DNA from 3 places in the Streptomyces sp. NPDC023838 genome. Region 2 is predicted to be linked to each of the others. Evidence: riboswitches for the same ligand, from Rfam matches in the RefSeq annotation. Region 2 holds a riboswitch; each other region holds the start of a gene.
The links. A riboswitch is a leader RNA that binds a small molecule or an ion and turns the genes downstream of it on or off. The one in region 2 is predicted to bind cobalamin.

Region 1 (2,252 bases), on a different contig from region 2:
CCGGGGACGATGGCACCCGCTCTGCTGTACGGCCGCGCGTGTGTCGCCGTCACATCCCTCTCCCGTGCCGTGTCCGCCTGCCGGTTCATTCTCCCACCTGGTACTGACGAACACACCGGCCGATTAGTTCGCACTCTCCCGCCGCCCCGGGCCGATCCGGCCTCCCGCGCCCCCGCGTCCCGCGATCCGAACCGGGCCGCCGCCGAGAACGCGTTTGCAGCCCGGCCCCGGAGGCCATGTACGCTGTTCCCTCATCCACGGATGTGCCACGGGCGTGTAGCTCAGGGGTAGAGCGCTGCTCTTACAAAGCAGATGTCGGCGGTTCGAAACCGTCCATGCCCACCCGTAGGAAGCGGCAGGTGAGAGCCTGCCGATGGCCCCCCGGCCGATCTCGGCCGGGGGGCCGCTTCATGCCTGCTTCATGCCCGGACGTCACAGGGATGCCGCATCCCACCACAAGGGAGGCCCCCCGCCGATCAGGGCGGGCCCCTTCGTCGTTACCGTTCCCCCTCCGCCGGCCGCCCGCACCGCAGGTTCCAGCGCCCCGCCCGGCCCGAGAGTTCCGTCAGGGTCAGGGGGGCCACGTCCAGGCGCCAGAAGGAGGCGGGGGGCAGGGTCAGGGCGTGGGTCACGGCCGCGCGGACCACCGCCGGGGAGGCGACCGCGAGGATCCGGCCGCCCGCCGCCGGGAGCGTGTCCAGCCACGCGCCCACGCGCGCGATGAGCGCGAGCAGGCTCTCCCCGCCGTGCGGCGCCGCGGCGGGATCGGTGAGCCATGCCCGTACGCCCGTGGGATCCGCGGCGCTCAGCTCGTCCAGCCGGCGCCCCCGCCAGCGGCCCAGATCCCAGTCGGTCAGGGCCGGTTCGTCGCAGGTGGGCAAGCCGTCCGCCAACTCGTAGAGGGAGGACGGCGGCTTCAGTCGGCGGGCCGGGACCGGAAGCGCCGCCGCCGCGGCCTTGACCCGGCGGACCGCGCCCTCGTCCGGGGCGGCCGCGTCGTCGCCGACTCTCGCCTCGCGCGCGTAGCGGTCGGCCGGGGGTGAGATCAACATCACGCGTACGGTCATGGGACAAGCAGAGCACGGCCGTTGACGCACTTCGCGCGGGGGCTGCGCCCCCGTACGCCGTAGCGGTGCGGTCCGTCACGCGGTACGGTCTCGTGGACATAAAGACGGTGTGAAGGAAGCCCGGTGAGAATCCGGCACGGTCGCGCCACTGTGAACCCGGCGAGCGCCCTCAACAGGGAGCGAAGGCGGGGAAGTCAGACCCACCACCGTCGACAAAGGCACCAATGACCGGGACGCGTGTTCCCCAGGAGGTTCTGCCGTGGCACTCTCCGCCGCCCCTGCGCCCAGCGCAGCTGCAACGCCGGCCATCACCCCCATCTCGCTCAAGGCGATCGCTCCCTGGGCGCTCTTCTTCGGCATCCTCATGCTCGTCCTCCTGTACTTCGTCGGTGCCGAGCAGGGCGCCACGAACCTGATCTCCGGTGAGAACGTCCATGAGTGGCTCCACGACGGACGCCACCTGCTCGGCTTCCCCTGCCACTGACCGGGGAACCGACTCGTGAACTCCCTGTCCGTCAGGGCCCTGTTGGTGCGGGGCATGATCGCCGGTCTGGCGGCGGGCGCCCTGGCGCTCGTCGTGGCGTACCTCCTGGGTGAGCCCCGGGTGGACGCGGCCATCGACTTCGAGGAAGCGCACGCGCACGAGCACGGCGAAGAGGTGTTCAGCCGCACCCTGCAGTCCACCGGCGGCCTCGCCACCGGTGTGCTGGTGTTCGGCGTGGCCATCGGCGGCATCGCCGCGCTCGCGTTCTGCGTGGCGCTCGGCCGGATCGGCCGCTTCGGGCCGCGCGCCACGGCGGCGCTCGTCTCGGTCGGCGCGCTCCTGACCGTCTACGTCGTCCCGTTCCTGAAGTACCCGGCGAACCCGCCGTCCATCGGTGACCCCGACACGATCGGCAAACGCACCGCCCTGTACTTCCTGATGATCGCGCTGAGCGTGCTGCTCGCCGTCGCCGCCGTGATCCTCGGCAAGCGGCTCGCGCCCCGCCTCGGCAACTGGAACGCGACCGTCGCCGCGGCGGCCGCCTTCCTGGTCGCCGTCGGGCTCGCGTACGCGTTCCTGCCCACCGTCAACGAGGTCCCGAAGGACTTCCCGGCCATGCTGCTCTGGCGGTTCCGCCTGGCGGCCCTCGCCATCCAGGTGACCCTGTGGACCGGCTTCGGGCTGGTCTTCGGCCACCTCGC
Region 2 (2,252 bases):
GTTCACCGCGTGGGCGGCGGACAACGTCCCGGCCTTCAGATGACATCCGAGGCGGTCGCGGGCGCGGCCTCGTCCCTCGCCGTGCCCGGCCGCGCCTGGCCGGGCACGGTGACGGATGTGGGCCGGCCCGCGACGCGCACCGCCCACCGCTGCTCGACCTTGGCGAACCGCCAGTACGCCAGGGCCGCGGCCCACACCACGACGAACAGGCCGACGATGATGAACCCCACGTTGTCCAGGTCGAGGCCCGCGACCCACCCGGTGAGCCCGTCGCTCAGATCGAGCTTGTCGTGCAGCACGCCCACCAGCTCGATCGTGCCGATCAGGAACGCCACCGCGATCGACAGGCCGGTGATGGTGAGGTTGTAGAACACCTTGCGCACCGGGTTGGAGAAGGCCCACTGGTAGGCGAAGTTCATGAACGTACCGTCGATGGTGTCGAACAGGCTCATCCCCGCGGCGAAGAGGAGCGGCAGGCACAGTACGGCGTACCAGGGCAGCCCGGCCGCCGCGCCCGAGCCGGCCATCACCATCAGCGTGACCTCGGTGGCGGTGTCGAAGCCGAGCCCGAAGAGGAAGCCCAGCGGGAACATCTGGCCGGGCCGGGTGATCGACTTGGTGAAGCGGCCCAGGAGCCGGTTCATGAACCCCCGTGCGTCCAGGTGCTGTTCCAGCTCGGCCTCGTCGTACGTCCCGGCGCGCATGGCCCGGAAGACCCGCAGGATCCCGACGAGCGCGAGGAGGTTGAGTGCGGCGATGAGGTAGAGGAACGATCCGGAGACGGTCGTTCCGACCACTCCGAGGGTCTGGTGGGTCCGCGAGTCGTCGTTCATCAGGGTGCCCGCGAGCTGTGCGCCCCCGGCGACCAGGGCCGCCATCACGACCACGACGCTGGAGTGCCCGAGCGCGAACCAGAAGCCGACCGACACCGGCCGCTTGCCGTCGGCCATCAGCTTGCGGGTGGTGTTGTCGATCGCGGCGATGTGATCGGCGTCGAAGGCGTGCCGCATACCGAGGGTGTAGGCGGTGACGCCCAGTCCGAGGCCGAACGTCTTCGAGCCGACCTCATAGTGCTCGGGCACCACGAGCAGGAAGAGGATGCCGAACGCCACGACGTGCAGGGCGGCGATCACCGCCAGCAGCCAGGCGGTCCGGACGGTGTCCTCGCGTCGCCAGTGGAATGTGGCGGGTGGGGTGGGCAGGGTGGGCAGGGTCATTCGTTCACGCTCCAGCACCTCGTGGATCATTACGCGAGATGCCGTGGCCGGTCTCCTGGCTTCCGGGTGTCGCACCGCCCCTGCCTTCCCAGCGGCCTCGCGGCCCCCAGTGGCACAACGGGACGGGCTACCCGAAGCCGTTCATGGCCTGAACGACATGGGGCCCGATCACAGTGGCGAGGGCCGCTCCGGTCTTGCACCGGTCTTCCCGAACACCACGGCTCGCCAACCGTAGGTGCGACCCGCCCCACCTGCAAGTCTGGCCGCGGGCAGGGGTATTGCAGATCACATTCCGCGACCTCGACTACCCGCCGGCCGGCCCCGTGAACACCGGGCGGCGGTCGATGCGGGCGCGGACCTCGTCGGAGCCGAAGTGGTAGTCGATGCGCCGCACGGCCTCGGCCCAGCCGCGCATGGTGCCCGCGCCGGAGAGCGCCTCGGCCACGAACGGGTCGGTCCACCGTTCCACCGCGCGTCGCCACAGCTCGGCGGGCGGCTCCTCCAGCAGACTGCCGACGGTTCCCTCGTAGCATGGCCCGGACCTGTCCGTCGGGCTCGATCTGGAGCGCCTGGAAGCCCAGCCCGCGAGCGACCTGTTCGGGGTTCATCTGCAAGGAGAGGTTGGTCGACGTGCCGACCCGGACGGTGGTGGGGGCGAGCGACTGGAGCCGCGCGCGCTGCTCCTCGCTGCCCAGCCGCGCGAGCTGTTCGTCCGAGAGCAGTTCGTGCTCGGCGTATCCCGTGCGGCTGCCGAGCCCGGACGGCACGGCGGCGGCGAAGTCGAGGGAGCTCAGGTGCGGGAACCGCGGCACGATGTCCGTGCAGAACTCCTCCAGCCCGTCCACGTTGCTCCGTACGACCGCACAGTCGATGGCGAACGGGAGCGGACGCTCACCGCGCCCGGCCCGCTCCCGCGCACCTGCCTCGAGCAGTGTCAGCGCCCGCATCGCCCGCTCGAACGAACCCGCCCTGCCGCGGATCCGGTCGTGCATCTCGGGCGCGGGACCGTCGACACTCACCACAACCCGTCCGCAT
Region 3 (2,252 bases), on a different contig from region 2:
GGCGTCGAACTCGTCGCCCCACAGGTCGACCAGCTCGGGCACGTCGGCCGGGGAGAACAGCGACCAGGTGCCGTCCGCGTCCACGCGGCGCATGAACTCGTCCGGGATCCAGTGCGCCAGGTTCAGGTTGTGCGTACGCCGGGCGTCCTCACCGGTGTTGTCGCGCAGCTCCAGGAACTCCTCGATGTCGGAGTGCCAGGTCTCCAGGTAGACCGCCGCCGCGCCCTTGCGCCGCCCGCCCTGGTTGACGGCCGCCACCGAGGCGTCCAGCGTCTTCAGGAACGGGACGATGCCGTTGGAGTGGCCGTTGGTGCCCCGGATGAGCGAGCCGCGCGAGCGGATGCGGGAGTACGACAGGCCGATGCCGCCCGCGTGCTTCGACAGGCGCGCCACCTGGTGGTAGCGGTCGTAGATCGAGTCCAGCTCGTCCAGCGGGGAGTCCAGCAGGTAGCAGCTGGACATCTGCGGGTGACGGGTGCCGGAGTTGAAGAGCGTGGGGGAGGACGGCAGGTAGTCGAGCCGGCTCATCAGGCCGTACAGCGAGGCGACCTCGTCCAGGGCACGCACCGAGTCGTCCTCGGCCAGGCCCGCCGCGACCCGGAGCATGAAGTGCTGCGGGGTCTCGATGACCTGGCGGGTGATCGGGTGGCGCAGCAGGTAGCGGGAGTAGAGCGTGCGCAGGCCGAAGTAGCCGAAGCGGTCGTCGGCGCCGTCCGCGAGGGAGGCCTCGACCAGCGCGTCCAGGCGGGCCGCGTGCAGCCGCACGAAGTCGGCCGTGCGGTCCGCGATCAGGCCCTCCTCGTGGCCGACCCCGACCGACTGGGAGAAGGTGACCGAGCCCTGGGTCGCGGCCTCCTCGGCGATCGTGATCGTCAGCAGCCGGGCGGCGAGGCGGGAGTACGCCGGGTCCTCGGAGATCAGCCCGGCGGCGGCCTCGGTGGCGAGCCCACGCAGCTCCGCCTCGTCCGAGCGCGCGTTGCGGCCGCGCAGGGCGGCGGCGGCGACACGGCCGGGGTCGGTGTCCGGCAGATCGGCGGTGAGGTCGGTCAGGGTCCGCAGCAGGGCGGTCCCGGGGGCATCGGCCGGCTCTTCGGCGATCGCTGAAGCGGGATCCGCAGGGGCGATGGTCACGTGGGGGCACTCCTCGCTCGGCACGGGGCCTTGGGGAAGTGCGCGGGCACACGGACACACCCCCTCGGGGGTACGCCGCGTCCACTTGCCCATTCCGCGAGGCCCGGACGTCTGGCACCCGGGCCGGACGGCCAGGGCGCGCTGTCGGCAGGTCCTCGGACTGAACAGGTACGCAAATGCGTACGAGTACACCGTTGCGGGACAGTTCCGGATTTGCACCGGATTCCCCTGCGGCGACAGCGAGCATGAGCATACATCTTGTGCCGGGCTCCGGCGGCACCCCCACATGTTGTGTCGTGTCGGCTTCGGAGGGTGTCGGAGCGTCAACTCGTCTTCCAGGAACACGACAACGGGCCGCCGGATTCCCGGCGGCCCGTCGTCGCGTACGGAGGAGGGAGGCGGCTAGTGCAACGCGCCCGCCGTCGCCGGGGGCAGTTCCGTCTGTACGCCCGGGTCGCCCGCGTCCGCCGTGTAGTCCTCCGGGGACGTCTCGTCGACGCCGTCGGGGGCCTTCAGGGCCCTCAGGGCCACCGTGAGGACGACCGTCACCGCGACGTTCAGGACGAACGCCGTCAGGCCGATGTAGCCGATCTCACCGATGCCGGGGATCTCCTTGGAGCTGCCGCCGAAGTGCTTCTGGGTGGGCGAGGCGACTCCGTACGCGGCGAGCGTGCCGTACGCCATGCCGACCGCCCAGCCCGCCAGCAGCGCCCAGCGGTGGAACCAGCGGGTGAACAGACCGCCGACCAGCGCGGGGAAGGTCTGGAGGATCCAGATGCCGCCCAGCAGCTGGAAGTTGATCGCGACCGTCTTGTCCATCGTCAGGACGAAGACCAGCGCGCCCACCTTCACCAGGAGCGAGACCAGCTTGGAGACCTTGGTCTCCTGCTCCGGCGTGGCGTCCGGCTTGAGGAAGTCCTTGTAGATGTTGCGGGTGAAGAGATTCGCAGCCGCGATCGACATGATCGCCGCCGGGACGAGCGCGCCGATGCCGATCGCCGCGAACGCCACGCCCGCGAACCAGTCCGGGAACATGTCCTCGAAGAGCTGCGGGATCGCCAGCTGGCCGTTCTTGACCTTGACCCCGGCCGCGATCGCCATGAAGCCGAGCAGCGCGAGCA

Region 1: another riboswitch for cobalamin. It lies ahead of AB0G17_RS08905 (CbtB domain-containing protein); the one in region 2 lies ahead of AB0G17_RS33145 (HoxN/HupN/NixA family nickel/cobalt transporter).
Region 3: another riboswitch for cobalamin. It lies ahead of AB0G17_RS25250 (ribonucleoside-diphosphate reductase subunit alpha); the one in region 2 lies ahead of AB0G17_RS33145 (HoxN/HupN/NixA family nickel/cobalt transporter).

Annotation. Positions count from the first base shown of each region.
Region 1 is NZ_JBFAAD010000005.1:234,285-236,536, reverse strand. It holds gene AB0G17_RS08920 (hypothetical protein) at 1-89, opposite strand, end outside; tRNA gene AB0G17_RS08915 (tRNA-Val) at 271-342, shown strand; gene AB0G17_RS08910 (histidine phosphatase family protein) at 498-1,067, opposite strand; cobalamin riboswitch at 1,144-1,290, shown strand; gene AB0G17_RS08905 (CbtB domain-containing protein) at 1,327-1,551, shown strand; gene AB0G17_RS08900 (CbtA family protein) at 1,567-2,252, shown strand, end outside.
Region 2 is NZ_JBFAAD010000043.1:17,186-19,437, forward strand. It holds gene AB0G17_RS33140 (NAD(P)H-binding protein) at 1-43, shown strand, start outside; gene AB0G17_RS33145 (HoxN/HupN/NixA family nickel/cobalt transporter) at 36-1,217, opposite strand; cobalamin riboswitch at 1,245-1,452, opposite strand; gene AB0G17_RS33150 (hypothetical protein) at 1,522-1,686, opposite strand; partial or broken gene AB0G17_RS33155 (radical SAM protein) at 2,204-2,252, opposite strand, start outside.
Region 3 is NZ_JBFAAD010000023.1:40,987-43,238, reverse strand. It holds gene AB0G17_RS25250 (ribonucleoside-diphosphate reductase subunit alpha) at 1-1,131, opposite strand, end outside; cobalamin riboswitch at 1,260-1,430, opposite strand; gene mctP (monocarboxylate uptake permease MctP) at 1,534-2,252, opposite strand, start outside.